4 regions of the Selenomonas sp. oral taxon 136 genome follow, and region 1 is predicted to be linked to each of the others. Evidence: riboswitches for the same ligand, from Rfam matches in the RefSeq annotation. Region 1 holds a riboswitch; each other region holds the start of a gene.
The links. Region 1 has a riboswitch for cobalamin ahead of AXE86_RS06390 (TonB-dependent receptor). Riboswitches for the same ligand answer to the same signal wherever they lie in the genome.
Positions count from the first base shown of each region.

Region 2: linked by a shared signal. The riboswitch ahead of AXE86_RS10660 (DASS family sodium-coupled anion symporter) and the one ahead of AXE86_RS06390 (TonB-dependent receptor) in region 1 are both predicted to bind cobalamin.
Region 3: linked by a shared signal. The riboswitch ahead of AXE86_RS01970 (ABC transporter substrate-binding protein) and the one ahead of AXE86_RS06390 (TonB-dependent receptor) in region 1 are both predicted to bind cobalamin.
Region 4: linked by a shared signal. The riboswitch ahead of AXE86_RS01895 (TonB-dependent receptor plug domain-containing protein) and the one ahead of AXE86_RS06390 (TonB-dependent receptor) in region 1 are both predicted to bind cobalamin.

Region 1 covers NZ_CP014239.1:1,316,185-1,324,285, reverse strand. Annotated here, with positions in the region: gene AXE86_RS06410 (glycerate kinase type-2 family protein) at 1-996, opposite strand, end outside; gene AXE86_RS06405 (D-2-hydroxyacid dehydrogenase) at 1,404-2,366, opposite strand; gene AXE86_RS06400 (DUF1653 domain-containing protein) at 2,582-2,830, shown strand; gene AXE86_RS06395 (SLC13 family permease) at 2,967-4,226, shown strand; gene AXE86_RS06390 (TonB-dependent receptor) at 4,334-6,427, opposite strand; gene AXE86_RS12730 (hypothetical protein) at 6,517-6,660, opposite strand; cobalamin riboswitch at 6,619-6,790, opposite strand; gene AXE86_RS06385 (DUF456 domain-containing protein) at 7,009-8,101, shown strand, end outside.
Region 2 covers NZ_CP014239.1:2,215,336-2,223,436, forward strand. Annotated here, with positions in the region: gene AXE86_RS10655 (ankyrin repeat domain-containing protein) at 138-1,370, shown strand; gene AXE86_RS10660 (DASS family sodium-coupled anion symporter) at 1,756-3,165, opposite strand; cobalamin riboswitch at 3,479-3,654, opposite strand; gene AXE86_RS10665 (LysR family transcriptional regulator) at 3,953-4,897, shown strand; gene AXE86_RS10670 (hypothetical protein) at 4,872-6,461, shown strand; gene AXE86_RS10675 (ABC transporter substrate-binding protein) at 6,580-7,647, shown strand; gene AXE86_RS10680 (FecCD family ABC transporter permease) at 7,656-8,101, shown strand, end outside.
Region 3 covers NZ_CP014239.1:430,947-439,047, forward strand. Annotated here, with positions in the region: gene AXE86_RS01955 (VWA domain-containing protein) at 1-903, opposite strand, end outside; gene AXE86_RS01960 (ATP-binding protein) at 926-1,954, opposite strand; gene AXE86_RS01965 (radical SAM/SPASM domain-containing protein) at 1,951-3,033, opposite strand; gene AXE86_RS01970 (ABC transporter substrate-binding protein) at 3,023-3,985, opposite strand; cobalamin riboswitch at 4,189-4,428, opposite strand; gene msrB (peptide-methionine (R)-S-oxide reductase MsrB) at 4,531-5,649, opposite strand; gene AXE86_RS01980 (uracil-DNA glycosylase) at 5,679-6,374, opposite strand; gene folK (2-amino-4-hydroxy-6-hydroxymethyldihydropteridine diphosphokinase) at 6,376-7,344, opposite strand; gene folB (dihydroneopterin aldolase) at 7,344-7,709, opposite strand; gene folP (dihydropteroate synthase) at 7,711-8,101, opposite strand, start outside.
Region 4 covers NZ_CP014239.1:409,856-417,956, forward strand. Annotated here, with positions in the region: gene AXE86_RS01885 (methyl-accepting chemotaxis protein) at 1-146, opposite strand, end outside; gene AXE86_RS01890 (ABC transporter substrate-binding protein) at 412-1,398, opposite strand; gene AXE86_RS01895 (TonB-dependent receptor plug domain-containing protein) at 1,550-3,472, opposite strand; cobalamin riboswitch at 3,759-3,994, opposite strand; gene AXE86_RS01900 (TIM barrel protein) at 4,154-5,125, opposite strand; gene AXE86_RS01905 (TonB-dependent receptor plug domain-containing protein) at 5,128-7,125, opposite strand; gene AXE86_RS01910 (TonB-dependent receptor plug domain-containing protein) at 7,292-8,101, opposite strand, start outside.

The DNA.
Region 1 (8,101 bases):
GCCGGCAATACCGTCCGCCGCCGCGAGTGCGATCTCCTGATTGCGGCCGCCGCGCCCTCTGCCCTTCAGCTGTACCACCGTCTCACCGCCCGCGATATAGGCAAACGAGCCCGCGTGCGCGTGCGTACGGGCAATCGCCGCGAGGAAGCGCCCCGCCTCACGCGCCTCACAGTCGAGCTGATCGGTCAGGAGGATGGGGGTATAGCCGCGCCGCTCAGCCGCCTCGGCCGCCGCCGCGCACAGCTCGCGCACGCTGCCCGTGATGTGCGTCGTCACATTCGGCAGCTCCGACGGCAGCGGCGTATCGAGCAGCTTTGTTGCAGCGTCAGATAGACGGATGCCATACTTCTTCACGACAGCGTGTGCATCCTCTGCCGTCGATGTATCAGGATATGCGGGGCCCGATGCGATCATATCGAGCGGATCGCCGAGAATGTCGCTCAGTACAATTGTAAAGACCTGTGCGGGTGCACAGTGCTCTGCAAACCGCCCGCCCTTCACAGCACTCATCCGCTTGCGCAGCGTATTCACCGCCACGATGTCCGCGCCCGAGGCGAGCAGCTGCTCCGTCAGATCCTTCAGCTCCTCCGCCGGGATCAGCGGCTTTTCAAAGAGCGCACTCCCGCCACCCGAGAGGAGGAAGAGCACCGTATCCTCCGCCGTGAGCCCCTCGGTCAGGTCAAGCGCCTCCTGCGTCGCCGCAAACGAATTCGCATCCGGCACGGGATGTCCCGCCTCATGACAGGCAATGTTTGGTATATCGCCCTTGATATGTCCATACTTTGTAATGACAATGCCGCGGCCAATGCAGCTGCCAAGCTCATCCGATGCCGCATGCGCCATCTGCCACGCCGCCTTGCCGACCGCGACCAACACAATGCGCCCCGTGCCGAACGTATGCCCGCGTAGAGCCTTCTCCACCGCCGCATCCGGCAAAATCGCCGCCAATGATTCCTGTATGATGCCATCCGCATCGCTGCGCAGATTCATAATCATCGCTCCTTTTCTTCTTTCTTCCTATTATACCACACGATTCAAGAGGCGCCCTGCCTCTTGTCAATCTGTATGTCACCTGTTATAATAGACATAGAAAGAACGTCCCTAGTGGCATCTTTCCAGAGTCAAGTGTTATATTCATAGAGAATAACCGCTCGACCGGTCAAAGCTGGGCGGTTATTTCTTTTGGGTTATTGCAAGTAAATATCCGGTTGCCACGACAAGCAATACAATCGCGTCAAATTCGGTCATACTCACGCACCCCCTTTCGGGGGAAAGAAGCTGCCACAAGTCCGGGGACGTTCCACCTCCATTATAGTGGACGCTCACACGAAAAGTCAAACATATTATCGAAAAGCCTGTTTGGAGAACGCTCCTCCAAACAGGCTTTTATGATCAGAACACTCTCAGTTCACAACGTTCTCGGGCTTCCCCTCGATAAACGACCTCACATTATCCGCCGTCGTCTTCATGATGCGCTCACGCGCCTCCTTCGTCGCCCACGAGATATGCGGCGTAATGATGCAGTTCTTCGCCGTAAGCAGGACATTGTCTGCCTTGATCGGTTCCGTCGACACCACATCGAGCGCAGCATACGCGACCTTGCCGCTCGTGAGCGCCGCCGCAAGCTCCTCCTCCGCGATGAGCTGTCCGCGCCCGTTGTTGACGATGATGACGCCGTCCTTCATCTGCGCGATGTTCGCCGCGTTCACGATGCCCTCCGTCTCCTTTGTGAGCGGACAGTGCAGGAAGATAAAGTCCGCCTCCCGGAACAAGGTGTCGAGCGGCACATAGTCCGCGAGTGCCCGCCCCTCCGCGCGCTCCGTACGGCTGTAAGCGAGGACGCGGACATTCATTGCGCGCAGGATGCGGGCGACCGCCTGACCGATTCGCCCAAATCCAACGATGCCCGCTGTCTTGCCGCTGACCTCGATCAGCGGGTGCTGCCAATAACAGAAGTCGATGCTCCGCGTCCAGTCGCCCGCGTGCACGGAGCGATCATGAAGCCCGACCTGCGAACACGCCTCAAGGAGGAGCGCTATCGCATACTGCGCGACATTGTCTGTACCATAGACAGGCACATTCATGACGGGAATATTCTTTTTGCGTGCATATGCCGTATCTACAATATTGTAGCCCGTCGCGAGTACGGCAATCGCCTTGAGGTTTGGACAAGCATCGATGACCGCAGGCGTGAGCGGCGTCTTGTTCGTCACGGCGATCTCCGCATCGCCGATGCGCTCCGCAATCAGCGGCGACTCCGTGAGTGCCGTGCGGTCATAAACCGTCACCGCGCCCAGCGCCTCCAGCGGCGCCCAGCTGATGTCGCCCGGGTTCTCCGCATACCCATCAAGCACAACAATCTTCATGGCATTTCCTCCTCAACTGTACTTTGAATCAATCCTTTTATCGCTTTTTATTTTACACGAATAATCCTACATTGGGAAGGCGTAAATATGCCCATTCCACCGCTTCGCGGGCTTTCTCCCGTACGGAGAAGGCATCGGGATCAAGATGTAATTGAGAATTGACAAGCACCGTCATATTATCTATTATCATGCACAGCGAATAAAGGAGGAGCAGCATGACACGCAAACAACCAAAGCATGGCGAGATCTGGCGGCACTTCAAAGGGAACCTCTACCGCATTGAGACCGTGGCGGAGCACACGGAGACGGGCGAGATGCTCGTCATCTATCAGGCACTCTACGGGACATACGGCATCTACGCGCGCCCGCTCGCGATGTTTCTGAGCGAGGTGGACCGCATGAAATACCCCGGTGCCGCACAGAGGTATCGGTTTGAGCGAATCAATACGGCGCACGACACATAACGCCGTGTGTATTTTACCCGCGCCCGACAGCAGGTATGCGCCACTTTATCGCGAATTACACCAAATCATACAGATACGAGCATGACAGGAATCATGCCAAGGAAGAACTGAACTGATTGAGAATGGAGAAAAATCTATGGATCAGGCAACACTGACGCTCATCGTCCTCGCCGCTGCGGCGGTGCTCTTTGCGACCGAGGTCATTCCGCTCGCCGTCACAGCGATGAGTGCGGCAATCGTCCTCGGGCTCCTCGGCGTGCTGACGCCGACACAAGTCTTTGCTGGGCTGTCGAACCCCACCGTCGTCCTCTTTGCGGGCATGTTCATCATCGGCGCAGCGATGTTCCAGACGGGACTCGCACAGCAGATCGGCATCGCCGTCGTCAGGCGCTCAGGCACAAACGAGCGCGCGCTGATGGCCGCCCTCATGCTCATCACAATCATCCTCTCGTCGGTCTCCTCGAACACGGCGACCGTTGCGTGTCTGATGCCCGTCGTCATCCAGATCTGCCGCACGGCACAGATCCCCGTCTCGCCGCAGCTTATGGCGCTCGCCATCGCCGCGAACGTCGGCGGCACGATCACGATGATCGGCACGCCGCCAAACATCCTCATGAGTGCGACCCTTGAGACGGCGCATCTGCGCCCCTTTGGCTTCTTTGAATTCGCATGGATCGGCATCCCGCTCTCCCTCACGGGCATGATCTACATGCTCACGATCGGCCGCCATCTCTGTCCACGTCACCTCGCACTGGAGAGTGCCTCCGAGGAGTCGGAGGCGGAGAAAAGCGATCCGCGCAAAATGGTCATCTGCGCCGTCATCCTCATCGCCGTTGTCCTCGCCATGGTGCTCGAAAAGAGCATCGGCGTCGCCATGGAGACCATCGCCATCATCGGCGCACTCGCCTGTGTCCTGACGGGCTGCCTGACAGAAAAGCAGGCGTATCGCGGCATCGACTGGACAACGATCTTCCTCTTTGCGGGGATGCTCCCGCTCGCCAATGCCATGGAGAGCAGCGGCGCGGGGCAGCTCATCGCGAATGTTGTCGTCGGGCTCATGGGCGATGCCCCCTCGCCGATGCTCATCATCACGGCGATGTTCATCCTCTCGTGCGGGCTGACCCAGTTCATGTCCAACACGGCGGCGGCGGCACTCCTCGCCCCCATCGCCATCTCCATCGCGCAGACCATCGGCGCGGAGCCGTACCCGATCGTTATGGCCATCGGTATCGCCGCCTCCTGCGCGTTCACCACACCGGTCGCGACCCCGCCGAACACGCTCGTCCTTGCTGCGGGACAGTTCCGCTTCATGGACTACGTTAAAATCGGCCTCCCGCTTGTCCTCCTCTCCCTCATCGTCTGCGTCCTCATCATCCCCCTCGTCTGGCCGTTCTGACACGCCGAAATTGCATAGAAAAAGCTGCCGCACGAAGTATCTCCTCGTGCAGCAGCTTTTTCTATGTTCCTCTATTCATCCTTCAACAGGCGCAATTCCTTAAAAATCTAGAACGAATATGTTGTACCAAAGGTGTAGGTTCTCTCGTTTGCCGCTTCACCTGCATAGTATTTGCGGTTAAAGAGGTTCTCAATGCCGAACTGCATTTTAACGTTCTCATTGAGCTTGTAATTGAGATACAAATTGGTCACGAAGTAACTGTCTTCCGAGCCATACTCTCCCGTAACGCTGTCCGCGCCCTGACGCGCGGCAATGTACTGGGCATCGAGTACGCCGTTAAATTTATTACGATTATATTCGATACCAAACCGCATCATGTGTTTTGGCAGATCCCAGTCACGCTTGGTCTTGCCGCCACTCGTATACTCACCGGACTCAAAGGTATAGTTAAAATACGCACGCCAGTCACGATGAAAACGGTGTTTCAGTTCAAACTCCGCCCCCTTGACCATCGCTTCGTTCAGATTATAGTAGGCACGCACGTTATTCCTCTTTGCAATCGCAATCTTGTCCTCCGTGTCCACGCGGAACAGCGTCAGTCCATAGGAGGTATTTCTACCGATCTTCTGCTTGACTCCCAGCTCAAGTGTACGGGAGATCTCCGGGGTCAGATCCGGGTTTGCCTGGATAGAGCTCGCACTGTTTCCCGCACGGCGATAGAGCCGATAGATCGACGGGGGATTAAAGGATTTTCCATAGCTTACATAGAGCATTGTATCCTTTTGCGGCTCATAGCTAACGGCAAACTTCGGACTCCACGCATGGAACGATGTGTCCTCGTAGTCCCTGCGTGCGGCTCCAATGTAGGAGTACCCGTCCTTCTTGTCGAAGCGGTCATAGCGTATACCGAGCTGAAGTTTCCAGCGTGCATCCAGTGCCAGCTCATCCTGCAAAAAGAGTGCCGACGACATCACAGAACCGCCGCTCTGCTGATACGGTGCGCCATAGGTCGAGCCCCAATCCTTCCAATGGAGGAGATCGAATCTGCGATAGCGCATTTTATCCTTCATCCACGAGAATCCGGCAAGCAGTGTATTGTTGCCAAGCGTCCACTTTTTCTGCAGATCCGCATTATAGTTCTTGGCCGGATACTCCGCACGGTCGCCGGCACCCGTCCAGTCAATATCCGTTGCTCCATCAGCACTGGAGTATCCATCCTTCCAAGTATTGCTGTAGCCAATTCCTGCCTTGAAACCGTTCTTTGTATCCTCATAGCGCAGTTTGTGAATATCCTGCTCCCGCTGGCCATAGTAGCCAAGAAAATCATCGGGCGAAGCACTGATATAGTTTCCGTTTGGCAGAAGGACAGTGCCTGAGAAAACAGGGAGCCCGGCGGCATCCCTGAAATAGGTGATGGGATCATGATAGGAGTACTGATACGAGGCATGCAGATAGGTGTAGCCAAGTGAGCGGTTCTTGTCAAACGCATAATTCAGATCGACGAAGGTATTCTCACTGTCCTTCTTCTTTGCCCCACGGCTGCCTATAATATAGTCGCCATCAGACAGCCTCCTGAAGGAACCGGTCGCATCGGGCGTATAACTTCCACTGTCTTCCTCCGCCGTTACGGCATGACCGACCCATCCGTCCGACGTACGCTTCTCATAGCCGACGCGGAAGGAAATATTCTTATCACCACCTGTGACCTGAAGTCCGCGCTGCCATGTATTGTTGCTGCCTCTCTGAAGATCGACCTGTCCATGGATTTGAGGTTTTGTCGCCTCTGATGCAGTCGGCTTCTTCGTGATGATATTGATGATGCCCGCGACGGCATGTCCACCATAGAGCGACGATCCGGCGCCACGCACGATCTCAATGCGATCAATATTGGTCAGTGGGATGGAGTCCCAATTGACACCTCCGTCAAAGGCAGTGTTCAGCATCTGCCCATTATACATGACGAGGATATCTGCGCCCGAAAATCCGCGTAGCATGACACCATCCTTGACTTCGGCTGTTGGTGCAACGTAAATGCCCGCCTCACGTGTCAGGGCATCGCGCAGACTAAACGCATGCCTTTTTTCAAGATCCTTCGCGGTGATGACCGTCACGTTAGCAGGGATTTTCATGCGTGGCTCTGCGATACGAGTCGCCGTCACAACGGTTTCGCCAAGGGTATGTTCATCTGGTGATGCGTGCACGTCCGCCGCGCCCTCCTACGCCGCTGCCGGCACCGTCCATGCTGCGCTCAGTGCCGCCAATGCGACCGCAAGTGCCAAATTCCGTCGTGTCATTTCCATTCCCCCAAAATCACACAGATGACCGTGTACGCCCGCAAAAAAAGCCTGCCGTCCTGTCCATCGCAGGATGCAGTGGCGCGCGCCATGAGCGCACCGGCGTACGAGATTCGGTAGGTCTTCCGGCTCTGCTTCATCGTTGCCCTGCCTTCCCGGTTTCCCAGTGACATCATAGGGCATCCTCAGCATTACGGCGGCGGGACCGCATCGGCATTGCACCGATTTCCCTGTTACGCCCCGAGGGGCACCGAACCTGCTTATTTATATTTGCTATCGTAGTATACCGTAGGTATATCGCAGTGTCAATTACTTTTCACAGATTTCATTCGTGTACGCCGCACTCTCGTCCATCCCCGTCGGGGGCACGATTCGGTGTTCGATCCGCTGCGGATTCATTCGCACAAACGCAGGCTTTTCACGCTTTTCGCAACATGATATAATGAGAATCAAATTATATGATGCATCGCTGAACAGGAGGGTACTGCATGGCTGACCGCATTATTGCTCAGGCGGATCTTTCCGGGATATGGAACTGTCTGCGGGAGCTCGGTGAGTACATCGACACAACCAATTCCAATGTCATCACCGTCGGCAAGAATGTCGACGCGCTGCAGCAGGATTTCGATGCGCTGACGGCGGATTTCCACGCCTTCGTGCAGGCGCACCGCCTCACCGCGCGCGCCCAGCTCGCGGAGACTCGTCTCGTCAAGCTGCGGCAGGAGCTCGAGCAAAAGTACGGGCACTACGCCGAGATCCGCCGCACGACGAAGGGCATCCTGCAGGCGAACGATCTCGCCATCGTGCGGCAGGAGACGGTGCGCGCGGCAGGCGAGGAGCTGATGCTGCGCGCACCCGAGTACTGGCTCGCGTCCGCGCTTGTCGCCCTCTCCGCCTGGATCAGCGACCACGAGGAGATCGCCGTGCGTGCGCTCCGCGAGGCACTGCGCCGTGACGAGGAGAAGACGGCGCTCTTCTTTGCCCTCGTCTGCCGCCGTGCGGGACGCGGTGCCCCTGCCCTGCACTGGGCGCAGCACTATCTCATGCGTCAGGATGAGACGGCACTCGACCGCAAGGCGATCCTCATCGTCGATGCGTATGCGAGCGGGCTCCTAGGCGTGGACACGGAGGGGCTGATTGCGCAGCAGCTCGACGCATGGCTCGCCCGCCTCTCCGAGCAGCCGGGCTTTGTCGAGGCGCAGGAGGGCCGCTGGAAGGAGGCGCTCTCCCTCATGCAGCCCGAGACGCCCGCCGCGTTCCACTATCCCTATCTCGAGGAGCACAGCCCGACCGTCGCCGATCTGAAGTCCACACTCGCCGGCGCGGAGCTACACGGCAAATTTTACGCGCACGTCCAGCAAATCGTCATGCAGAACCCGCCCATGCGCACGCTGGTGCAGGAGCTCGACCGCGTCCTCACGAACCTCGTGACGGATTTCGACGCGGCGGAGCAGCCCCTGCGCGAAGCGGTGACGTTCGAGCAGCTCGTCGCGGATGAGGGCGGCGACGAGACGCGCGCAAAGAAGGAAATGCAGCTCAAGCAGGAGGCGTTCGAGGAGCGGCGCGACTTTATGCAGCTCC
Region 2 (8,101 bases), 900 kb from region 1:
CTAATACAATGGTCGATCTGGCAGGGGAGGAATAGGCTCTACTCACAAAGCAGTGGAAATGGTATAATTACTGTCGATTGAATGTCTCTTTCCGATGTCTGTTTCGTTGCTGTTATCTGTTGTAGGAGATGTATAGCATGAATATTTCCGATATCTATAGCGTGAACGATTGTCTGCGAAATGCGGATATACGGACTTATAATTGCGGATATTTTCCAGTGGCGATAAGCAGACCAAAAGAAAGCATTCGGATTTATGGACAAACGCATGATGAATTGCCCTTTGATACGTCAATTCTGAATCAAATTACATCACTTAAGCTGTCCTATGCCATGCAGCTAATCGTTATGTCATTGGGCGTAATGAAATCTAAATACTCCTCGGCCTTTGATGTGAAATGGGTTCCTATCAACAGTTCCTTTAATAAACTGGTCTATAAAAATGGTACACCTAATGATGCAATTGATTCACTGTATGAAACGATGGCGTCGATTGCAGAATCTGGAATCATAAGAGTTTCCGAGGGGTATTCAGTTTCCACGGAATATCAAATAACAGATTCTACCTTTATTGATGGGCCTTCGTTGAGCATGACTCCGGCCCCTGTTCTGAACATTATCATCGACACAGATGACGTAAAAAAAGATTATGGAGCTCACGATTTGCTCAGCTGGAACAGATATAAACGAAAGGACATTTCTTATGGATGGGACGAAATCAAGGATTATTTTACGACGCTTTCTCTCAAGGATATGGAGCTACTACACGGCGAGAAGATAAATCGCTTTACAGAGAAGGATATATCACTATTTAAGGCCTGTGATAATCTCGACATAGATGCCATACGGATTGCAATAGAAGCCGGTGCAGATGTACTGGCGATAGACCAAGACGGTGGGACTCCGGTCTATAAATGTGTTGAGGCTGTCGCAGATGATTATTTGGATGAATGTGATCCTAGGAAATCCATGGACGATGTGGAACAAAAAATTTCCCAGATGCAGAAGTGCGTTGATTACCTTCTCGAGCATGGGGCTGATATCAATTTATACGGATTTGGGTGTCTGTGTACTCCGCTATGCGAATCGGTATATATTCCAGACGCTCGTATTATGGAATTTTTACTAAGCAGAGGGGCTGACCCTAATTACAATACGGATTTCGATTCTATGTGCAGTACGAAGGATGAGTGGCATATTCGGTCATCGGCGTTAAGCATGGTTTATGATGAGCTGTCTGTTGTAGGAGAAAAATACAACGAGGAACAAAAAGAATTGTTGTTGGCACATGGTGCAGAGCTATTTATAGATGGGTTCAATCCAAAAACCGGAAATATGGAGGAAACCTATGAAAATGGCAATTCGTACTGACAGCTGTGATAGTTCATACTGCTTAGTCAGCTGTACTTCATTACAAGCATATGGCAGAGCGATTTGATGAAGGTCAACCTATCACAGGAAAATAGGATATCCGTCCGTACGTCTGAACGAAGAAAAACTCTATCATACAAGAGATCCCAGTCACTGTACTAGCGTTTGGGATCTCTTGTAGTTTTGCAAAGAATCATTAGCCATTTTCCCCTACACTAAGTCATAATTCTCTTATTCTGGAATTATATCAAGAATCAGTTACAAGAGGATATTATGACAGACTCAGGGAGCCTAAAAGAGTTTGTCGTCCTGTTTACGGGCAACGAGGGAGGGGAGAATGGTATATAAAAAGCCCCCACGTAGGGGGCTGCCAGTGATTTACTATTTACCAAAGGCCCAAGACTTTCCACCATGCCGCGCCGATTGTCAGGTAGATCAGCGTCGTAATGGTCGTCATGATGAAGCCGTTCTTCCACCATTCGCTTTGCGAGACATAGCCTCCGCCAAAGTAGATCGGGGCGCAGCCGTTGCCGTAATGCGTGAGGGAGATCGGCACATCGGCGAAGATGCCGAAGATGATGGCGACCAAAAGGGGCGGTGCACCGACGCTGACGCTGACAGCGATGAATGCCGCATAGAGGGCACTGATGCGTGCCGTGACACTGGCGAAGGCGTAGTGGATGTAGGTGTAGAAGAGCAGGATGATGAGGCAGGAAATAAGCCAACCGAAGCCGAGCGAGGAAATCGCCGCGCCCGCACCATTGGCGATCCATGTGATGATGCCCGATTTTGCGAGAGCCGAAGCGAGTGTCATCAAAGAGCCCATCCAGAACATCGCGTCCCATGCACCCTTTTCCTGGATGACGTCCTGCCAGTTGATGATGTCGAGTATCAGCATGAGGCAGACTGCGCCCATGGCAACGGGTGTCGCGTCGATGTTCGTGAGGCCGGAGCTTGCCCAGAGTGCGAGAGAGACAACGAAGATGACGGAAAGTCCCTTTTCCGCAAGGCTCATCGGCCCCATTTCAGAAAGCTCACGCTGTGCCAGATCCTTGGCGTCGGGAATACGCACGAGTTCGGGCGGCGAAAGTTTCATCATGACATAGGGGACGAGCAGGAGCGCGATGAGTCCCGGCACAATTGCAGCGCTCGCCCAGCCCATCCACGTGACCTGAACGCCCAGCGTCTTCTCGGCGAGCGCCACGCAGAGCGGGTTGCCCGCCATCGAGGTCACGAACATCGTGCAGGTCACGGCGTCTGTATGGTAGCCGACCTGCATGAGGTAGGTGCCGATGCGGCGTGCGCTCTCACCGGGTTTTGAGCCTAGAGCCTCCGCGAGTGAACGCACGATTGGATAGAGAATGCCGCCGCCGCGCGCTGTGGCCGAGGGCGTTGCGGGCGAGATCACAAGCTCGCTCAGGGCGATGGCATAGCCGAGCGACAACGCGCTCTTGCCGATTGCCTCGATGATGCGGAAAGCGATGCGTTTGCCGAGTCCGCTCTTGATGAAGCCGCGGGAATAGAGGAACGCACAGACGATCAGCCAGATCGTGCTGTTGCCGTAGCCTGCCAAAGCATCGGACGTCTTTAGCAGGCCTGTCCATGCGGAGAAGGAAATCGCGATGAAGGCCACCGCGCCGATCGGCAGCGGATGCAGAATAAAGCCCAGCACTGTCGCGATAAAGACCGCAAGCAAATGCCAGGCGAGTACTGTGACTCCGTCAGGAACCGGCAGGAACCATAGGATGAGTCCGACGCCGATCGTGATGAGTGCATTTCTTCTCTTCGTGTTCATGTGTTCACCCCATCAAAAATATGAGTTCTCCGCCGCAGTCCCCTTTTGCCGAAAGCATTTCCTGCGACGCCCATGGAAGCTGTAGATTTGCAGAGCATACGTCCGAGGCCGGCGGGAAGAGGGCAGTTCTGCGTCCTGAACGTTCGCAAATAAAAGCAGCCCCTTTCTGCAAATGAGAGAAGAGACTGCAAAATATCCTTGCCTTGCCGCGTGCAGCGTCACAGCGCATAAAACCGCCGTCGAAAGGTCACCGCAAAGATGCGGATCGATCCAGCGCAAGACACAGATCCCCTTCCCGTCGCTCGCAGGTCAGACGGTGATCGTCGATCAGGCAGTTCTTCCTGGCTCCAGTTCATCGCTCCTCTGCGCCTTCCAAAGTTTCCTCAGTGACGTTTTCTGCAGATTCGCTCGCTGACACAGTGGCGGGACTGCGCCGGCTCTTCCGGCTTCTCTATTAAGTCTTGCGACACCTAATTCATCAGTATGCTGTTTGTCGTGATGATGGCTTCCGTGAGGAAGAATATCACTGCTTCTGCCTATTGTCAAGAGAGAGGCGAAAGGAGTTGAACCATCGGCTTGACTGTATGCGCTGATTGACGTTTAGATGTTTGAATACGCGGTATTTTATGGTAGAATGAGCGTCGAATATACTGGTCTTGGCAAAGGTGTTTTGCCGGAGCGATTTTGTATGTTCGACTTTTTATGTGTCCAATTTCATTTTACAATGAACGATTTCTTCTCTACATTTTTTTGAGTATTTCGTACTTGCCAATGAGGATAGATACGGATGGAGCTAAAGATATTCACGACGTTCAAGACAATTGTACGCACGGGCAGCTTTACAAAGGCGGCGCGTCTCCTCAGTTACACGCCGTCGACGATTACGTTCCACATCGCGCAGCTGGAAAAGCTGACGGGCGTACCGCTTTTTGAGAAAAGCGGGCGGCGCATGATCCTGACAAAGGCGGGAGAGGAACTGATTCCGTATGTGGACGAGGTGCTTGCTGCAGTGAAGAAGGTCAAAAGCTTTCAATACGGTGTTGCCGCCTATCAGGGGACGCTCACAGTCGGCGCGCCGGAGTCGCTGCTCTGCTTCCGTCTGCCGCCCCTGCTCAAACGTCTGCATGGGCATGCACCGCGTGTTGATCTGCGTCTGCGTTCACTCACGAGCCGTGATGTTGTTGCGGCACTCCGTGACGGGCAGATCGATGTCGGTCTTGCATACACGATTCAGGAGAGAGACAAGGAGAACCTTGCGTTCCGGGTGTTTGAGGAGTGCCCCGTGCATTTCTATACCTCGGTTGGTGCAGCTGTATGGTGCCCGAACCTTCGTGAGCGGGAGATGGAGATCAACGAGATGCCGCTGATCACGATGCCGCATCCGGGTGAGATTCGGCAGCTGGCAGACGACTATCTGCGGCAGCGGGGGATCTCGTTTACGAATATGATTGAGCTGCGAAGCACGCAGACCATCATCAATCTGGTTGAAAACGATATGGGGATTGCGCTGCTGCCGGATCATGCGGTGCGGGAGCGCATGGCTCTCGGCCGGCTGTCTGCAGCGCAGTCGGATCCGATGACTGTAACATCATACTACGGGGTTCATCGGAATAAATGGCGCAGCCCCGCAATGAATCTCTTCCTTGACATCCTTGGGGAGGAGAACGGAAACCAGGGCGGAGAGGAATTGCTTCACGATGAGGAGGATGTCGATGCAGCCGATTCTCGCTGAGGAAATTCGGGACTTTGACACGAGTCTCGACCGCCTGTGGGCGCGACGTGATCTCGTCGTTGTCGCAGCGGGGGCACTCATCTGTTTTCGCTCCATCTACCATCGCGCAATGCAGATCGGTGCATGCGGGCGGTTCCGTTATGCTGCTGTGCGGGCAGAGGATTACGTGCTTGGAACGGCGGAGGAAACGATCCGAGATGCAGTGCGCGATGCCGCACGCCTGCTCGGTGTACGTGTGGTCGTGATCTATCTCTCCTGTCTCGACATCCTCACACGCCTGGGTTTTGCAGATATCGAGTGTACGCTCTCTGCGGAGACGGGCTGCATCGTGCGCTGTTTCTTTCGTGGGCCGCTGGCAAAGGCGGACAGCATCCGGCACGAGACTGCAGAAGAGCTCCTCGCCGCGCTGCCGCCGGAGGAGGGGACGGTCACGGCATCGGCGCCGCTGCCGCCGCCGATGAGCGATACGGCGGGCGTGTCGGATTTCCTGCGGGAAGAGGGCGCGGCGCATGTCCTTGTCACGCCGTCGGGCTGCCGGAATGCGCTTGCACGCATGGATCTCATGCCGGAGCGCAGCGATGTCTATGCGCTCATCCCACAGGCGGAGGACTATATCTTTGGCATGGAGGAGACCGCTGCCACAGAGATCGGTGCGCTCACAGCAGAGGGAACGTACCGTACGGTGCATCTCCTCAGTTCACCGGTGCCCGCATTTATGGCGATGGAGGCTGCGCCGGTTCTGCAGGCTGCGGAGGAGCAGGGTTGCCGTGCGTGTGCATCGCCGACGGACGGTTTTCATGATGCTGTGTGCGGTGTTGCAGCGGAATTGCTTCGCCTCGTGCAGGAGGCGGCCAATGGGTGGTGGGCGGCGTGGCAGACGGTTCTCATCCTCGGGTACAGCCCGCTGCTGTTCGGCGATATGGCACAGCTGGATGCCCCGACTGCTTTTCTCACTGCATACGGCTGCGACGTGTGCACTGCAGGGCGCGACGCACTGACCGAACGCCCCTCATTGGTCTGGTTGGTATCTGCTGCCGGTGTGTCGGCGGCAGAATGGCTGCACAGGGAATATGATGTGCCCGTTGTCCGCAGCCTGCCGCTCGGGACCGCGGGGCAGACTGCATGGCGGGCTGAGATCGCTTCGGTACTTGGCTTGCCCATAGAGGGGGCATCTGTGGAGCAGACAGCAGGAGATCCGCGTTCGGATAAGATCCTCGTCATCGCCGACCCGATTGCGGCCGCAGCCATTGATCGCTTGCTTCGTGCACATGGATTTCGCAATATCCGCTGTGCAGCCTATGCGTGGGACGAGGAGACGGCGGCACTGTATCGACAGGCAGCTGAGACCGACGTGCTCGTCTTTCGTACGGCTGCGGAGCTGCAGCCCGCATGGGATGCGGCGGATGCTGTCGTTGCTGATCCTGCGCTGCCGCCTGCGATGGGGGAGAAGCGCATTGTTCCTCTGCCGTCGGGGCTGCTCTCGGGCAGAGATGCCGCAGGAGAGGGGAGCGGCGTGCTTGGCACAGACTTCGCTGCGGCGTTGGACGCATTTCTGAAATGTTGATAGTTCAAAAATATTGAAGTATTGCTTTGAATCTATTCGATTGTACTTAATCGTAGACTATGATAATCTTTCCGTCAATTGATCGTTTCATGGGGATTTTTAGAAGAAATAGGAGGACATGATGACACATCGTTTTTCATTCGATCTCCTTGCGGGACTGTTGCTTATATGCGCTGTGCTCGCAGGATGCGGATCACAGCAAACGTCCGCGCCCAAGGCGGAGCGGGTCGTGACGGACACGGCCGGACGCGAGGTGCATTTGCCGGAAGAGGTTAAGAGCATCGCCGTTGTGCCGATTCCGTGGGCATCTGTTGCCTTTGCGGTAGACGGTTCGGCCGACCGCATTGCGGGCATGCACCCGTCGGCGAAGGCGTCGTATGAGAAGTCCATGCTCAAGGTGCTTGCGCCGGGGATGGCGAATGCCGCAACAGACTTTGTCGGGCAGGACTTCTCCATCCACATGGAGGAACTCGGCAAGCTGAACCCGAGCGCCATCATCGTCTGGAACTATCAGGAGGATGAGATTGCGCAGCTCGAGAAGCTGAAGGTCCCCACGATTGCACTGAAGTACGGTACATTGGAGGACGTCCAGCAGGGCATCCGCGTCATCGGGCAGGTGTTCGGCAAGGAGAAGCGTGCCGAGGAGCTAGTGGGCTTTCAGCAAGACATCATGGCGTATTTTGAGACGAAAAAGGCGGCGCTCGAAGGCAAAGAAAAGCCGAAGGTGCTCTATCTGCGCGATCGTGATCTCAAGGTTGCGGCGGGTGGAACCGTCAACACGATGATGATTGAGACGGCGGGCGGTGTGAACGTCGCAAAGGATGTGCAGGGACAGTGGACGCCGGTCACAATGGAGCAGATCGCTGCGTGGGATCCCGATGTTATCATCCTCAGCAATTTTGACCCGATTCAGCCTGCCGATCTCTTCGAGGATAAACTTGAGGGACAGAATTGGAAGAACATCAAGGCGGTGCGCGAGGGGCGTGTCTACAAGGCTCCGATTGGTCTGTACCGCTGGGATGCACCCTGTGTCGAGACACCGCTGATGATCAAGTGGATCGCGCAGAAACTGCATCCGGATGTTTTTAATGACTACCGTCTGACAGACGATCTGCGCGGCTTCTATGAAAAATTCCTCTCATACACGCTGACAGATGCCGATCTCAAGATGATTCTGCACGAGTGAGCCGCCCTATGAAACAAAGCAATGCAGCTCTCTGGACGATCATGACGGTGCTGCTCATCGCTGTGTTCTTCCTTTCGCTTGCAGCAGGACGCTTTGCGATCGAGCCGGTGGCTGTCTGTGACATTCTCATGCGTGCGGCCGGAGGCAATGCGGGTACGGATATGGCATCGACTGTCGTTCTGGAGCTGCGCCTGCCGCGGACGATCCTTGCCATGCTCGTTGGCGCGGGGCTTTCACTCTCGGGGGCAGTCTACCAGGGCATTTTCCGCAATCCGCTCGTCAGCCCCGATGTGCTCGGCGTCTCAAGCGGTGCAGGGTTCGGTGCCGTACTGGGCATCCTCCTCTGGGGGACAGGCACGGGGACTTCGGTCATCGCCTTTGCCTGCGGCATGGCGAGTGTCGGACTTGCGTACTATTTCTCGCGCAGCCGTGGCTCTGTCTCGATGATGTCGCT
Region 3 (8,101 bases), 890 kb from region 1:
ATTGCCCTGCTCCGGCACATTCGCGTTGTCAGGCGGTGGCTGCTGTTCCTCCTGCGGGCGGTTCATCCGATGCACGAGTACGAACTCCGCCGCCTCCTCCACATCCACGGGCATAACGAATGCCCTGCCCGCGAGTGCTGCAAGCGCACGCGCTGCCTCGATGAGATAGATCTCCGCATGGTTTCCGACACAGTGCGCACGCAGGACGCAGGCGGCCGCAAAGTGCAGAATAGCAGACGGCACTGCCACGCGCGGCAGGAGGCCACGTGCACGGCAAATCGAGGCTGCAAAATCCTCCTCCTGTGCGGCATAGGACGCACGAAACGCCGCCGGGTCACGCTCAAAGGTGAGTACCCGTGCGGCGATCTCCCTGCGTTGTGCAGGGTCAGTCACATCCTCCATCGACACAAAAAGCCCGAAGGCATCCAGCAGGGTGGGGCGGAGCGTCCCCTCGGCGGGATCCATCGTGCCGACAGGCGTATAGGAAACTTCTTCGGTAAATGAAAGCCCATCCCGCTCAAGGCGAAAGAATCGATCCTCGGCACATTTCAGAACCGTGGACAGAATGTCCTCGCGCAGGAGATTCACCTCGTCCATATAGAGGAAGGTATTACGCGCACGATGAAGAAGCCCATGCCGCAGACGCCGTTCTCCCTGCTGCAGGGCAGCCTCTATGTCGATCGTGCCGAAGATCATATCCTCCGACGCACCGAGCGGCAGTTCCGCCATGCGTCCCGTCACCGTAAAGGGGGCTGCCGCACGGACAAGAACGGATTTTGCCGTTCCGCTCGTACCGGAGATCAGGAGGGCGCCGGCAAGCGGGTTCACCAGTACAGCCGCAAGTGCGCGTTTCGCGTGCTCCTGCCCGACCACAGCAGTCAGTGGATAATGCGGGGTGTTCAAGCTCTTTCCTCCGAAATGCAGTTTACGCAGATGCTCCCAAGATCGCATCCACCGCGCTCCAGTCGACCGCCTCTTCCTCGAAGGGACGGCGGCGCATACGGTGTGCGAGGACAAGTCGGCTGACGCGCAGCAAGTCCTCTGCGTTGACAGCAGTTCGTCCTGCAAGTGCCGCGTGTGCAATCCCTGCCTTGATGAGGGTAATATCGGCACGATGCCCGTCAACGCCGAGCGTCAACGAGACCTGCGCCGCCAGCCCAAGGATGTCGTCGGGCACTGCCACATTGGCAACGCGCTGACGTGCTGCGACAATCTGCGTGTGCAGCTGCTCCTGCTCTGCCGCGTATGTCGCGGCAAAGGCATCTGCATCCCGCTCGTAGGCAATCCGACGACGGATCACCTCAACGCGGCTTTCGGCATCCTGCTCCCCCGCAACGGTCACTGAGAGCGCAAAACGGTCGAGAAGCTGTGGACGGATATCCCCCTCCTCCGGATTCATCGTACCGATGAGGACAAAACGTGCAGGGTGTGCATAGGAAATCCCCTCGCGTTCAACGGTGTTGACACCCATTGCAGCCGAGTCGAGCAGGATATCGACGATATGATCCTCAAGCAGGTTGATCTCATCCACATAGAGGATATTGCGGTTCGCGGCCGCCAGAATGCCGGGCTCGAACGCCTTGCGTCCATGCTGGATCGCGGTCTCCATGTCGAGCGTCCCGACCACGCGGTCCTCCGTCGCACTGACGGGCAGCTCCACCACGCACATCGGAACTTCTTCCTGCGGCAGTTTCCCCTCTGCGCTTCTCTCTTGACAGGCATCACAGTAGAGCTCGGGGCGTGCGGGATCACAGTGACAGGCACAGCCGCGCACGGCGTGCAGATCCGGCAGGAGCGCAGCGGCAGCGCGTACGGCAGTGGATTTTGCCGTTCCCTTCTCTCCCTTGATGAGCACACCGCCGAGAGAGGGCATGACTATACTGAGGAGAAGAGCCGTCTTCATCTCTTCCTGCCCAACGATTGCAGTAAACGGGTAAACTGTTCTATGTTTCATTGACCTGTCCTCTTATTGCATTGTACAACTACGTTCAGCGACTCCTTCATCGCCGCACGCTTCAGTGCACATTCGGCAGTGGAGGCGGCGGGATGTCCCTGCCCAGCCCTGCGTGCATAGCACGCGCCGCCGCAGGCGGAAAAATCCACACACGTCCTGCAGAACGCCATAGCATTCTGCATCTCCTGCGCCACCTCTTTCTGGCGCTGCACATCAATGCCACGTTCCACATCGCCGAGCAGAAAGTGCGCATCGCCGACAAAGGAGGAACAGGCGTAGATATTTCCAAGCGCGTCAACGTGTACCCCCGCCCCGTTCATCGCATGGCAGTGGGAAAATCCACTGCCTGTGCGCTGGGCAAGACACGCCGCCTGCTCCATCTGGCTAATCGCCATAGAGTGGCCGATCATTCGCCCGAGTTTGCGGTTCAGCGCAAAAACCGCTTCCATCGCCTGCGCCATGTCCTCGGCCCGTGCGCTGCGAACGGCAGAGCCACGCCCCTGTGGCCGCAGGAGATCAAAGCCCACACGGCGCACATTGCCGAGATAGTATGCCATCTCGACAACACCGGAAAGCTCTGTAACATTGTCCGCTGTGACGACTGTGGTCAGGCCGATCTCCATGCCGCACTGCGCAAGCTGACGAATCCCTGCGACAACATCCGCTGCCGTACCTCTGCCGTCAGGATAACAGCGAAGTGCATCGTGCACAGCAGGTCTACCGTCAAGGCTGACGCCGATCCCAATGCGCGCACGACGCAGAAAAGTCGCCGTCTCCTCGGTCAGCAATGTTCCGTTGGTCTGCAAATCCATGCGTGCCGGGATACGCTTGCTGCGCACGTAGTCTGCCATCTGACGCAGCAGCGGCAGTGCAAGGAGGGGTTCTCCCCCCGAGAACTGCAGGATAAAGGGCATTTTGCCCGTCGCCGCAAGGTCGATGGCACGCCGCGCCGTCTCCCATGTCATCGTGCGTCTGTCCTGCGCTGCGGCATAGCAGTAGCGACACGCAAGGTTACAACTTCCGGTAAGGCTCATGACGAGCATGCGCAGCGGTACTGCCCCGATGCCCTTACTTTTCATCGGCAAAGCGCTCCGGATAGACAGCGCGTGCCAATGCGTAGACAGCATCTGCCGCATTCTGTGAAGTATTGTAACGATACCGATCCGGAACCACATAGAGGTGATTTTCCTGCACGGCCTTCACATGGATAAACAAGGGGTCTCTGCAGAGTTTTTCGCGAAATTCCTCCGTCGTTTTCCCCTCTGTACTCCACGTCGGCAGGAGAAATACGTCGGGGTTGAGTGCCACCACCTGCTCCATCGAGACCGCAGTCGTCGCCGTCAGCCCCGCCATCGCCACACCATTGCGCAGGGAGGCACGGCGGCACATATCGTCAAAGAGCCCATCCTTGCGTCCAAACACACCGCTGAACGCAAATGCAACGACGATGGGGCGCTCCTCCTCCGGGATGTCTCCAACGCGCCGCTCCACATCAGCGAGAAGGGCACGTTTTTCGGCGATGCGTGCGGCGGCATTTTCCTCCTGTCCAATCAGGCGTCCAACCGTCTCAATGCGCGCAAAGATGTCCTCGAGGTTATTCGGCGTACGTGAGACAAAGACGGGAATCCCCAAATCGCGCAGGCTGTCCACCAGCTCCTTCGGTATGCCGTCAATCGCAAGGACAAGGTCTGGATCCAGTGCCGCAACGCGCTCCGGACTTCTGTCCTTGAGTTTGACGGATACGGCGCGTGCCTCTTCCGTCATGCAGGATATTCCCGGATCATCCACCGTGGAGGTGAGCCCCGCGATCTGCTCCGGCGGAGCAATCCCAAGGAGAATCTCATCCATCCCTCGTCCCAGCGACACGATCCGATGCGGTCTTTCCGTGACAACGACCTCCGCCCCGGTATCATCCGTTCCGCGATAGAACGCATCCCCATCCGACTCCACCCGCGTCCCGTTTCCACAGCCAGTGAGAAGGAGAAGACAGCCCGCGACAAGGAGCGCATAGAGCAGCCAATTATAAGGCATGGGTATATGCGTATTGCAGTTTCTTTGCATGCTTCATTCTTCGTCACCTTTCTTCATCCTGCACCGATGAACCTGCATGCAAAAGAGAAGATGTGCATAAAAAGACCCCTCCTGCATACACAGAAGGGGTTTTTCACACAACAAAGGATCACGCTGTATCCGCAGACACACTGGAATCCCCATCCCTATCACTCGCAGGTCAAACGGCGATTGTCAATCAGGCAGTTCTCCTGGCTCCAGTTCCTCGCGCACCTGCGCCTTCCCGAGGGAAATCCCTCAGTGGCGGAGACAATGTCCCCATGCAGGTTTGCTCACTGCTACAGTGGCGTGACCGCTCCGGCTTGATGGGAAAATACGTTTCCTTACCGGATTCTCTATTATATCTCTGCAAACTGTCAAACGACCTGGCAGTTCGCGCCGATACCTGATCCACTTCATATAAAGTTTTCATAAAACGCATTTATAGTAACATTGGAAGAATCGCTTGTCAATACGACAAAGGGATATTTTACGAATCATCTCAATACGCTGGGATCTTTCCGAGTCTATTTTTCCAGCAAATAGAGATAGTCCCCATAGCCCTCCTCCTCCATGTCCTCCTTCGGGATGAACCGCAGGGACGCACTGTTGATGCAGTAGCGCAGCCCACCCGTTGCGGCGGGGCCATCGTCAAATACGTGTCCGAGATGCGCGCCGCTGTTCGTCGCCGTAACCTCGGTACGCACCATGCCGTGCGAGCGATCTTCCTGCTCTGCAATCAGTGCCGCATCGATTGGACGTGAGAACGCCGGCCAGCCGCAGCCCGAGTCATATTTATCCGTGGAGACAAAAAGCGGCTCGCCCGTCGTGATGTCACAGTAGATACCCGCACGAAACTCGTGATCGTATTCGTTGCGGAAGGGCGGCTCTGTCGCCTTCTCCTGGGTAACGGCGTACTGCAGATCCGTGAGACGTTCTCTGAGTTCAGCCTTTGTCGGCTTTTCATCATGACGCACGTTTTTCTTCTCCCCCATCGGTTCGGCTTCCGCACGTTTCTCACGCATCGCAGCGATGAGCGCAGGGGAGATATGGCAGTAACCGTTGGGATGCTTCTCGAGATACTCCTGATGATCGTCTTCTGCACGATAAAAGTTCACGATCGGTCCCATCTCGACAGCCGTCTTCTGACCGAGACGATTCTGCAGTGCGTCCAACGACGCACGGATGATCGATGCATCCTTGCCGCCGTCTGCCTTCACATAGTAAATGCCTGAACGATACTGCCGCCCGACGTCGTTGCCCTGCCGATCGACTGCCGTCGGGTCGATGGAGTCGTAAAATGCGGTTAGAAGCTGATCGAGCGAAATGATGTGCGGGTCATAGATAACGTGAACCGCCTCCGCATGCCCGCTCCCGCTGCATACCTCCGCATAGGAAGGATGGGCACTCATACCGTTTGCATAGCCGCACTCTGCAGAGACAACGCCCGGCACCAGACTGAGGTAGAGTTCCGTCCCCCAGAAGCAGCCGCCGGCGAGATAGATCTCCTTCTGTCCTGCGGCAGCTTGGTTCTCCTGCACGATCTCATGCGGCATCTCACTCGACGACGATGCGGGTGCACCGCAGCCGCCGATGCAGCTGAGCAGGCCGAGGGCACAGATACCGCGCAATAGTAATGCATTCATGATAATCTCCTTTCAGCAAGAATCAAAGATTACGGCTTGATCTCACTTGCCGGAGGGAGCTGCCAGTCGATGGGCATCTCCCCCACACGCGTGAGGAAGTCGTTGACACGCGAGAATGGATGACTGCCGAAGAAGCCGCGGTGCGCCGAGAGCGGGCTCGGATGCGGCGACTCGACGATGAGATGGCGCGGATTCGTGATGAGGCTGCGTTTCTTCCGTGCAGGACTGCCCCAGAGGATGAAGGCGAGCGGTTTCTCACGTGCTCCGAGGAGGCGAATGATGGTATCAGTGAACCGCTCCCACCCGTGTCCCGCGTGCGATGCCGCCGCATGAGCGCGCACGGTAAGAACGGTGTTGAGGAGGAGCACGCCCTGCCGCGCCCACGGGATGAGACAGCCGTGATCGGGCGGAACGATCCCGATATCGTCCTGCATCTCCTTGTAGATATTCAGCAGTGACGGCGGCGGGTCAACGCCGACCTGCACGGAAAATGACAGCCCATGCGCCTGTCCGTCTCCATGGTAGGGATCCTGACCAAGAATGACGACCTTCGTATCAGCAAAGCTTGTGTAGTGCAGTGCATTAAAGATCGAATACATATCGGGGTACACACGCCGTGTACGGTACTCCTCAATGAGGAATGCGCGCAGCTCACGATAGTAGGGCTGCGCCATCTCATCCGCAAGGAGTTCCTGCCAATCGTTTTGGAAAATTGCCTTTGCCATGCTAAACTCTCTCGTAAACTTCAAATATACAGTCTTGCCCTGTGCTGCTGCTCGTCATGGAAAATCCATCCAGCGAAGGAAAAAAGGCATCTGCATCGTAGCTGCCCGAAAGACGTGTCACATACGCCCGCCATACATACGGCAAAAGGAGATGGTAGCATTCTGCGCCGCCGATCACAAAGATCGGACGCGCCTCCTCCGCCGTCAGGCGCCCCAGAAGACGCCAGAGTGCCAAGATGTCGGCTGCTGCATAGAATCCGTCTATCTTCTGCATCGTTCGTGAGAGGACGATATTCGCACGCCCCACGAGCGGACGCCTCCCCGGCAGACTCTCCATTGTACGCCGTCCCATGACGACGATGCTGCCCATCGTCATACGGCGAAAATGTGCCATATCCTCGGGGCAGTCGGTGAGCAGATGCCCCGCCCGTCCGATCCCGCCCGCATCATCCACTGCCGCGATGAGTTCGAGCGGGTACGGGGCAGATACTTCGGGGGCACGCACAATCCCAGACGCATCCGCCTCCTCCCGCCATGCGGAAATTGGTCTGCCGTCAACGCAGAGCGTCGGTGCGATCTCCGCCAGCGGAACGAGCACAAAGGCACGCTCCGTCAGATAGGGGTGCGGCAGAGTCAGCCGCTTCTGTGCAGACGTGACGCCGTCCACATGGAGCAGATCGAGATCTATCGTACGTGCGCCCCAATGCTCATGCCGCACGCGTCCGAGTTCCCGTTCGATGCACTGCATCGCCGCGAGCAGTTCCTCGGGCGTACGGTCAAACGTGATGCGCGCGGCGGCATTCAAAAAAGGCGGCTGATCTGTCTTGCCCCACGGCGGCGTCTCATAAAATGCAGAGACACGCTCCACACGAATGCCGTCCTGTTCCGACAGCCGCCGCAGTGCCGCGCGCATCGTCTCACCGCGTTCGCCGAGATTTGCCCCAAGCCCGATATACGCTGTCCGTGCCATCACTGTCCCCTGTCCCGCGTGATGGAGATTCCGACATCCGCAAAGATACCCGCGATCGGCGCAGCAGGTTTATGCACGGTGAGCGTAATGGAATGGACCCGAGGGAATGCCGCAAGAATCTGTGCCGCAGCATCCTCCGCAATGGTCTCAAGCAACGCCTTCGGTGCTCCCTCGATCACCCGACGTATCAGCTCATAGACCTCAGCGTAGTTCACGGTGTTCCGAAGATCGTCCGTCTCCCCTGCCGCACGCAGATCAAGCCCCAGCTCCACATCCGCCTCGAACGACTGCGGCACTTCCCGCTCATGAGGAAGGACACCATGACAAGCCATAAAGCGCATACCGTGCAGAAAAATACGATCCATCCTACGCCCCCAGTATTGCATCCGTCATGCGGCACATCCGCGCAATTGGCTTCACATCATGCACGCGCACAATGGATGCACCGCGCAATATCCCAAGGACGCACGCCGCCCCCGTCGCTTCCATGCGTTCCGTGACGGGCAGACCAAGCGCCGCCCCGATAAAGCTTTTGCGGCTCGCACCGAGCAGCACGGGATAGTCTGTTCCGTCATAGGAGATAAGCTCGTCCATGCGCCGAAGAACGTGCATATTCTGCTCTGCCGTCTTGCCGAAGCCGATGCCGGGGTCGAGGATGAGATTGTCCCGTGCCAGTCCTGCCGCATCCGCCGCTGCAAAGGAACGCGCGAAAAAATCCCGCATTGCGTTGATGATGTCTCCCGCGTATACCGTTCCG
Region 4 (8,101 bases), 910 kb from region 1:
ATCAGTGCATTCAGCTCTGCGGCATATGGTTCGCTGTCATGCAGCTTTGAGAACAGCTCATTCTTCTCATGCCCTGCAATAATCCCCTGAATCTTCCCTGCAAAATTCTGTGTATCACCGGCAGCGGCACTATTCTTGTCCAACATTGCATTCCCTCCAAAAACATTTCTCAACCTTAGATTTATTGTACCATATCATCCTATATATGCAAGCAAAAAGGCTTCGGCCTGATGCACCGCCCTAAGTTAAAATGGCCGCCGATAAAATGACATTCGCCAGATCGGTGTCGTTTTTTCGTCTGAACGTGTGGTACTCCGAATGCAGCGTGGTGCTCTGTGGAGGATTTTCCGTCAAAGTACGAGCAGCAAAAACTACGTCACGGGGGTAGCATCGAATGTATCAGAACCTCCTTTACTCCACAGCCGTCAAAAACTCCTGTCGCGACAGTCGGAATTCATCGCCATAAAGAATCCATGCAGTCTCTTGTATGCCAAATACAATATCTTGAGAAATATTGTAGACATATCGTGCCCACGGATGTCCAATGTGCTTTTCCCGTATGCCCGTCATCTGCGCCAGCGAAGGGTCTTCTAAGTACTGCTTGCCAAACCCTTCTTCCCGCGACCCCGCGTTTTCATGGCTGGGGAAGAAGAGGTAGTCAGGATTCGCAGCAATGAGCTGCTCTTTTGTCATCTCCTGTCCCATATGATTCCCTGCGGCAGCCTTTGCATTGATGGACTCCGTATAACGACAGAGTTCATCAAAGGTAGACCCCGCGCCGCCATAATTTGGCATAATGGAAATAAGCGCAATACGCTTGTGTTTCTTCTCCTCCGGCACTAAGGCAATTTTCTCTTGGAGCTCAGCAAGTTTGTCTTCCATTTTCTTAATGAGCTTCTCCCCGCGCTCCGATTCTCCAACAGCCGCAGCAAGCAAGCGTATATTTTCATGGATATCGTCGATGGTGGCTGCTGACCTAAAGACAACAACAGGTATATTCAGGTCTCGTATTGCATCGACATTCTCTTTCGGCAGCCATTCCGGAACAGCAACGAGATCCGGCCGCAAAGCAGCGATTTCCTCCACTGATGGGTTGCGAGAAATAACGTTTGAGATTTTTTCACGTACCCATGGAATATTCGTATCCTCTGTATTGGCAAGAGTCTCATTGATGGCAGCCATGCGCTTCGACTCCACAAGGCCAAGCATCATCTCATCACTGCTCGCGCCAATCGTCAGGATCCGTTGGGGCTTATGCAAAATAGACACAACCGTCCCATCCGCATCAGTAACATTGTAGGTGTTCTGAGCCTGCCTGTCCGAAATACCACAGCCCGTCAAAGAGAATAACAGCATGAATATGCACGGCAGCATCACTGCACGCAGCCATCTGCTCATAGTTCCACAACCCCTTTTATCCCTCTCATGAAACTTGCCTCATTATTTTGTAAACTCCCCTCTCTACAGCGCAGAAAGGGGAGTTACTGTGTTATAAAGTTATGAAATACCTCGGCGGCGCACCACACGGGAACGCTGCCAGAGGGAAACGTTAGAAGCTCTGCTCCACGCCGATCATGAAGTTGCGTCCGGGTGCCGTCCACCACTGTCCGGGAGCGCCCCACTTTACATTCGAATGCTCGGCATAGAACTGGTTGAAAATGTTGTTCGCCTTGAGATATACCTTTGTTGCGTCGGCAATCTGATAGTTCATCGCAAGATCGACGACCCAGTAATTATCCGTCGGGAAAGCACCGCGTACCGGTCCCGGGCGTCCAACGATCCCGCGGGCAAGCAGCGACGCATCGAATGCACGGTTGCGGTAGTCGACACCGATGTTCCACTGATCCTCGGGCAGATAACCGTCTGCATTCACGCCTCTCTGCTCCGTCTTGCCGACATGCGTCCGTGTATAACCGAGGCGCGCGCGCAGATGCGAGTCAACGCGCTTCGCGAGCTGCAGCGACCAGCCATGGGCATCCTCATCGCCGACATTGATGTTCACGTATGTCACAGGATGGTAACCGATACGATCCTTCGAGTGGCGCTTGAAGTAGCTCGCCGTGAGGCTGAGACCTCTGCCAAAGTCACGGGCAATACCGATCTCCTTCGTGTTGCCGGACTCGGGCTTGAGGTTTGGATTGCCGTATGTCGGCGCATAAAGTTCATTCGGCGTCGGCGTGATGAAGTACGCACTGTAAGAAGCATAGGCGTGCGTCATCGGATCAATGTCATAGCCGAGGCTGACACTCGGGCTGTTGTGACTGCCAAAGGACGAGTTGCTGTCATGACGAATACCCGCTGTGAGTTTCAGCGTCGGAAGGATGCTCCACTGATCCTGCAAATAGAAGGAGCGGTTGATGAGCGTACGATCATCGATGCTCACAATGCCGCCGTTCTTGATCGTCGTATCATCCTTTATGAATTCGAAGCCAGCCGTCAGCAGATGGTTGCCGAGCTTCTTGTCGAATTGGTCGCTGAATCTCCATGTCGAATCACTAAAATCATAACTGGATCCCGCAGGAGTCCACATGCCATGGGTGAAAGTATCATAATCATATTTGCTGCGCGAGATACTCATTTGGTTCTTGGTCGTGTCATTGATTTTCACATTCCAAATCAAATCGCCATCCAAATAATCATAGTTCCCGCGATTGACATTGAGCCCCTGCTGCTTTTCATAGAGTGCCTGATAGCGATCCGAGTCCTTGTATGAGCGCAGATTGAAGGCAAGATAGGATGCCTTGCTCAGATCCTTGCCGAGGTGAAGATTGACCGAGTCCGCATCCAGATGAGACGGCACCGTATTGCCGTGCGCATCCGAAAAGTCTCCGCTCTTATCCTTCTGGTACTTGATGCGCCAGTCCCATCCGTGCTCACCGCCCGCATTCGCGATGCTGTACTGCTGACGTCCATAACTGCCGTAGCCGATGCCGAGCGTCGTCTTCATCCCCGATGCCTTCTTCGTGATGATGTTGATAACGCCGCCCTTCGCATCCGATCCATAGAGCGTTGACGCCGAGCCGTGCAGCACCTCGATGCGGTCGATGCCGCTAAGATCCTTCATCGCAGATGCCAAAGAGGCCGAAAAGCCCCCCGCATAGTTCTGGCGGACACCATCGATCAGAAAGACCACATGTTCCGACCCGTTGATGTAGAATTTGCTGCTGTTGTTATATCCCGCCGGTGCATACGCATTGACCGTAACGCCTGGCACATCGCGCAGCGCCTGCGTGAGGTCGGTGTAGTGGCGGCGCTCGATATCCTTGCCTGTAATCACCGTGATATTTGCATCCGTCTTGAGTTCCTTGTTCGGGGTTCTTGTCGCCGTGACGACCGTCTCCCCCAGAGCATGTTCATCTGCCGTATCACTCACATCGGCTGCGAATGCATGACCGCCCAGGGACAGCACGCTTACACTGAGGGCTGCTGTCAGAGCTGCTCCTAGCTTCTTCCTTGACCCCAATCTCTTCATCTCGTAATCTCCTCCTAAAACATTACACATTACTGCAGGGCAATACACCATCTATTCATCTGCTGCGAAGGGATGCACTTCGTCAGTCAGAGAAAAGTATATTCCGGAAGCACTGATAAATTCGGCACAAGCATCTTGACGCATCTTTTTGATGCATGGCATGAATCATGGAAATAAAAATCCCCTTCCTGCGATACAGAAAGGGGATAGACTCACGAAAAAATATGATTTGGGCGCACAATATACGCTCACGATAGAATCCCTTCCCCGTCACTCGCAGGTACAAGCAGTGATTCATAACTAGGCAGTTCTCCTGGCTCCAGGTCATCGTTCACCTGCTCCTTCCCAGAGGACATTCCTCCAGTGGCAAATCGGGGCGGCAGATCATCTCTGCACGCCCTGCAGGCTCGCTCGCTGATACAGTGGCGGGACCGCTTCGGCATCGGTCTGCATGGCATACTGCCATAGAGCCTTCACCGAATTCTCTATTAAGTCTTTGACACCTAATTCGATAATATTCAGTTTTCCAGCAATTCGACATATCGTACTATAATACGAATTTATTGTCCTGTCAAGCGCAAATATACTAACAACTCCAAACACCAATATAGAGCACTACGAATACATGACAAAGCAGTGCTCGATAAAAGGGAAAAGACACACCATGCAGTGAACCTGAATCTATCGGTCGTGCGCTGCGGCGCGCTGCTGTATGCGCAGCTTACTCGCCAGATCATCACGGGAACGATGCTGGAACTCGTGAACGAGATACATTGGCTGGACAGTCTCGACGATACGGCGTGCCGCATCGGTATGAAACGGCTGATGCTGATCGACATGCATGACGTAGTCCATCGCCGCCTGCCAGTCGAGCGATGTCTTCCATCCTACATGCCGACGCATCATCTCCCGCGTATATGCCCCTGAGAGGGATTGGTGCAGGTGAATGCCATAGACGCGCTTACCCAATGCTCCAAGCTCGTGGTAGACCTTTTGCACATATGCCGCACCCTCCGCCTCGCTCTGCAGATCCAAGTTCGTGTTCATCAGATGCCCCGTGTCGAGCATAAAGCCCGTGTCGGGATAGCTGACGCGCTCCAAGAGCTCAGCGGCGAGCTGCGGTTTTTGAAAGGTCAGTCCCGGCCACCAGAGATTTTCAAAAAGGAGTTTGCAGCCCCTCGGTATCTCGCCGGCAATCGCATTGACAAGCTCGATGGCCGCGCGAACGACGTCCTCATCCGTGACAGAAAACATGCGCGTATACATCTCCGATGTGCAGTTATGTGCAACGTGGAAGACGAGATACTGCGGCTGACACTCTGCCGCCCGCCGCAGATTCTCCCGCCAGCCCTCCACCCAGTCGGCAACATCCAACGAGCCGTAGTAGCCTCGGATATTGTCCTCACTGCCGAACTCCGCCATGAGTGCAAAATGGTCCCCACGCCAAAAGTCAACCCACGTCGGCCAAAACAGGAGATGTACCCCCTTGATGTACGCGGGTGGAAACAGCGTGCGATCCCATGGCGCACAGAGCATGAACTCGATGCCGTCAAGCCCCGGTTCCTGCAGGATGGCAGGAAGGGCACCAGCATCGCCGTGAAGGATATGCTCCACATCGCAGTCCGCATTAGAGAGATTGGTTAAGGTAAGCATGGTCAGAACTTGTAACTGTAGCTCAGGAGGCAGTTGATCGGTGCAACATAATATTTTGTCCCTGAGTGCCCCACTGTATCATCACGGTTGAGCACGTTGTCAATGCGCAGATTGATCTCGCTGTGCTCATCGGGTGCATAGGCTGTGTTCCATGTCGTGAGCAGATACGGTTTAGAACGAAATGCGGGCTTGCTGTTTGGCGTCTGTACACGATCAGCAAGATAAGAAGCAGTGAGCGCAGATGTCAATTTTCCTTTGTGGTAGTTCACGCCTCCTGTCAGCTGAACTTTTCCAAATGTACGCACCCATCCAAGGTTATTCTCAGTATTCTTTGTCATCGGATTCTGCCACGTTACACCCCAGTTGTAGGAGAAGCCATTTGCTCCCCGAATCTCATTGGAGAGCTCCACCCCAACGTTCCGCATCTCCTCATTCGTATAGTAGCGCACTGGATTTGACAGATCGTCAACGTGTGGCATGATATTATCCTTAACACGTATATGGAATATTGCAGCTTTCCATGTATGTCTATCATGATTCTGCTTCCAACCAATTTCATAATTGATGCCTTTCTGTGGGCGCAGATTCGGTGAAGGCAGCTGTGAAGCATTATCGTTATACATTTGTGCAAAGGTTGGCATGACGAAGGATTGGCTGATATTCAGGTATAGGCTGTTCTCACGATCGAGCTTGTGCAGCCACTGCCCAGATGCGCTGAGGTTGCTGTAGTTCTGACTGCGTGCAGCCCCCGTTGTCCACGTTCCACGCAATCCGAAAATACCAGTATTTCTCTTATCGAAGCGCTGCTCCCACTGTCCAAAGATCCCCCAGTTATTACGAGAATAACGTTCATTTCGAGTGCTGGCAGAGGTGGGAAGCGCCGCATACATTTCGTGCACAAGGTCAAAGCCCAATATCGCGGTGGATTTTGGACTCATCTTCCAAGTGCGCTGTACATCCATACCGTATGAACTGTTCTTTTCACGCGTATGGTACCAACTATTCCTTCTCTGCCATGAATTTGTGATATATGTAGGTCCCTCATATGCCAAATTCCCCGTATTATAGAACAAACTCCCCTTCCAATCGGCATCCTGATAATTCAATTGCGTAATATACTGTTTTGTTTCATATTTACGGGCTTGAATTACATCCCCCACACGCAAGCCTGAAGTGCCTCCCCGTGCCTGAGATACCTCACTCGTATATTTTCCCTCCGTTTCATAGTAACCAAAAAGGAAATTCAGTCTGGGGTTCACTTGATAAGAAAGCCCTACATTCTGTCTAATGATATCTCTGACATCCAGACGCGTCTCTCCTCTAAAACGAGCCGTCGATGCACTTGCATAGTTAAGGCCATCTCTGCTGCCCCATTTATCGTAGTTATAGTAGAAGCTAACGCGCTCATCCCCGACGCTGACACCGTAGCTGCGCTGTCCATAGTTGCCGAAGCCCACATGAACCTCGTTTGTACCCTTTTTCTTTGTGATGATATTGACAACACCGCTGACTGCCTCACTGCCGTAGAGGACAGACCCACTCCCTTTGACAATTTCAATACGTTCGATGCTGCTTGCAGGGATTTGGTCGAGGTTATACTTTCCGCGCCATGCAATCGGATTCCCGTTCATAAGAACGAGCGCGCCTCCCTTAATCCCACGCAGATTTACTTCATTCGTCATTGCCCCCATCGCTGCACCATTGGGGCCAAAGGACTTATAGGCGAAGCCGTCGACTTTCGCAAGCACATCCGACGCGTTTGCTGCCCCGCTGTCCTTGATTTCCTGCGCCGTGATAATCGTTGTCGCAGCAGGTACATCGAGATCCCGCTTCTTCGTCCGCGTCGCTGTCACCACGGTCTCACCGAGGGCATGTGTCGCGACCTCCTCACCAGCGGGCACATCGGCATCCGCCGTCTCCGCCGCATAGACCTGTCCCGTCGTTGCAGAAAGTGCAATCGCCGCTGCCAAAAGTCGTTTGTTCCACATTTGCATTACCATTCTCCTTCTTTAAGGAAACACTGATAAGCCACATCCATAAGATTGTGACTATATTTATGATCACTGCCCAAATCCATGGGCGAAGTGATTTCATGATTGTTGTATCTGTCTCCCGCTGTGCTGTTGCGCTGCCTGCACGCCGCTCCTACCATGGCGCGGTAGGGCATCAGAACTTGTAGCTGTAGCTCAGGAGGTAGTTGATCGGTGCCGTATAGTACTCCGACCCAGCATGGGACGTGCTGTCATGTCGATCCAGTACGTTGTCGATGCGCAGACGGATCTCACTGTTCTCATCGGGTGCATAGACCGTATTCCATGTGGTGAGCAGGTACGGCTTCGTCTCATAGGCAGCCTCTTTGGACGGCAGCTGGACGCGCTCTGCCAGATAGGACGCAGAGAGATCGGACGTCCACTTCCCACGCTGATAGGAGATACCGCCCGTGAGCTGAACTCGCCCGAAGCTTCGTTCCCAGCCGCGATTCTTCATGGTGTTCTTCACCTGAGGGTTCTGCAGTGTCACGCCCCAGCGATAGGAAAGCCCATTCTTGGCTTGGATGCGATCTGAGAGTTCAACCCCCGTATTGCGGAAGTCCTCATTGGTATACTGATACTGCCCCGACCTAAGTGCGCGTGCAGAGATATTGTCCGTGACGTCCATGTGAAACAGTGCCGCCTTCCACGCATGACCGCCGTGCGTCTTCTTCCAGCCGATCTCATAGTTGATCCCCTTCTGCGGCCGCAGATCGGGCGCTGCCTTCTGCCGGCCGTTATCCGTATACATCTGGGAGAACGTCGGCATGACAAAAGACTGCGTGATGTTCAGATAGGCACTGCTCTTCGCGTCGAGCTTATGCAGCCACTGTGCTGAGGCGCTGAGATTGCTGTAGTTCTGGCCGCGTGCCGCCCCTGTCGTCCACGTCTCGCGCAGACCGATGATCCCCGTATTGCGTGCATCAAAACGCTGCTCCCACTGACC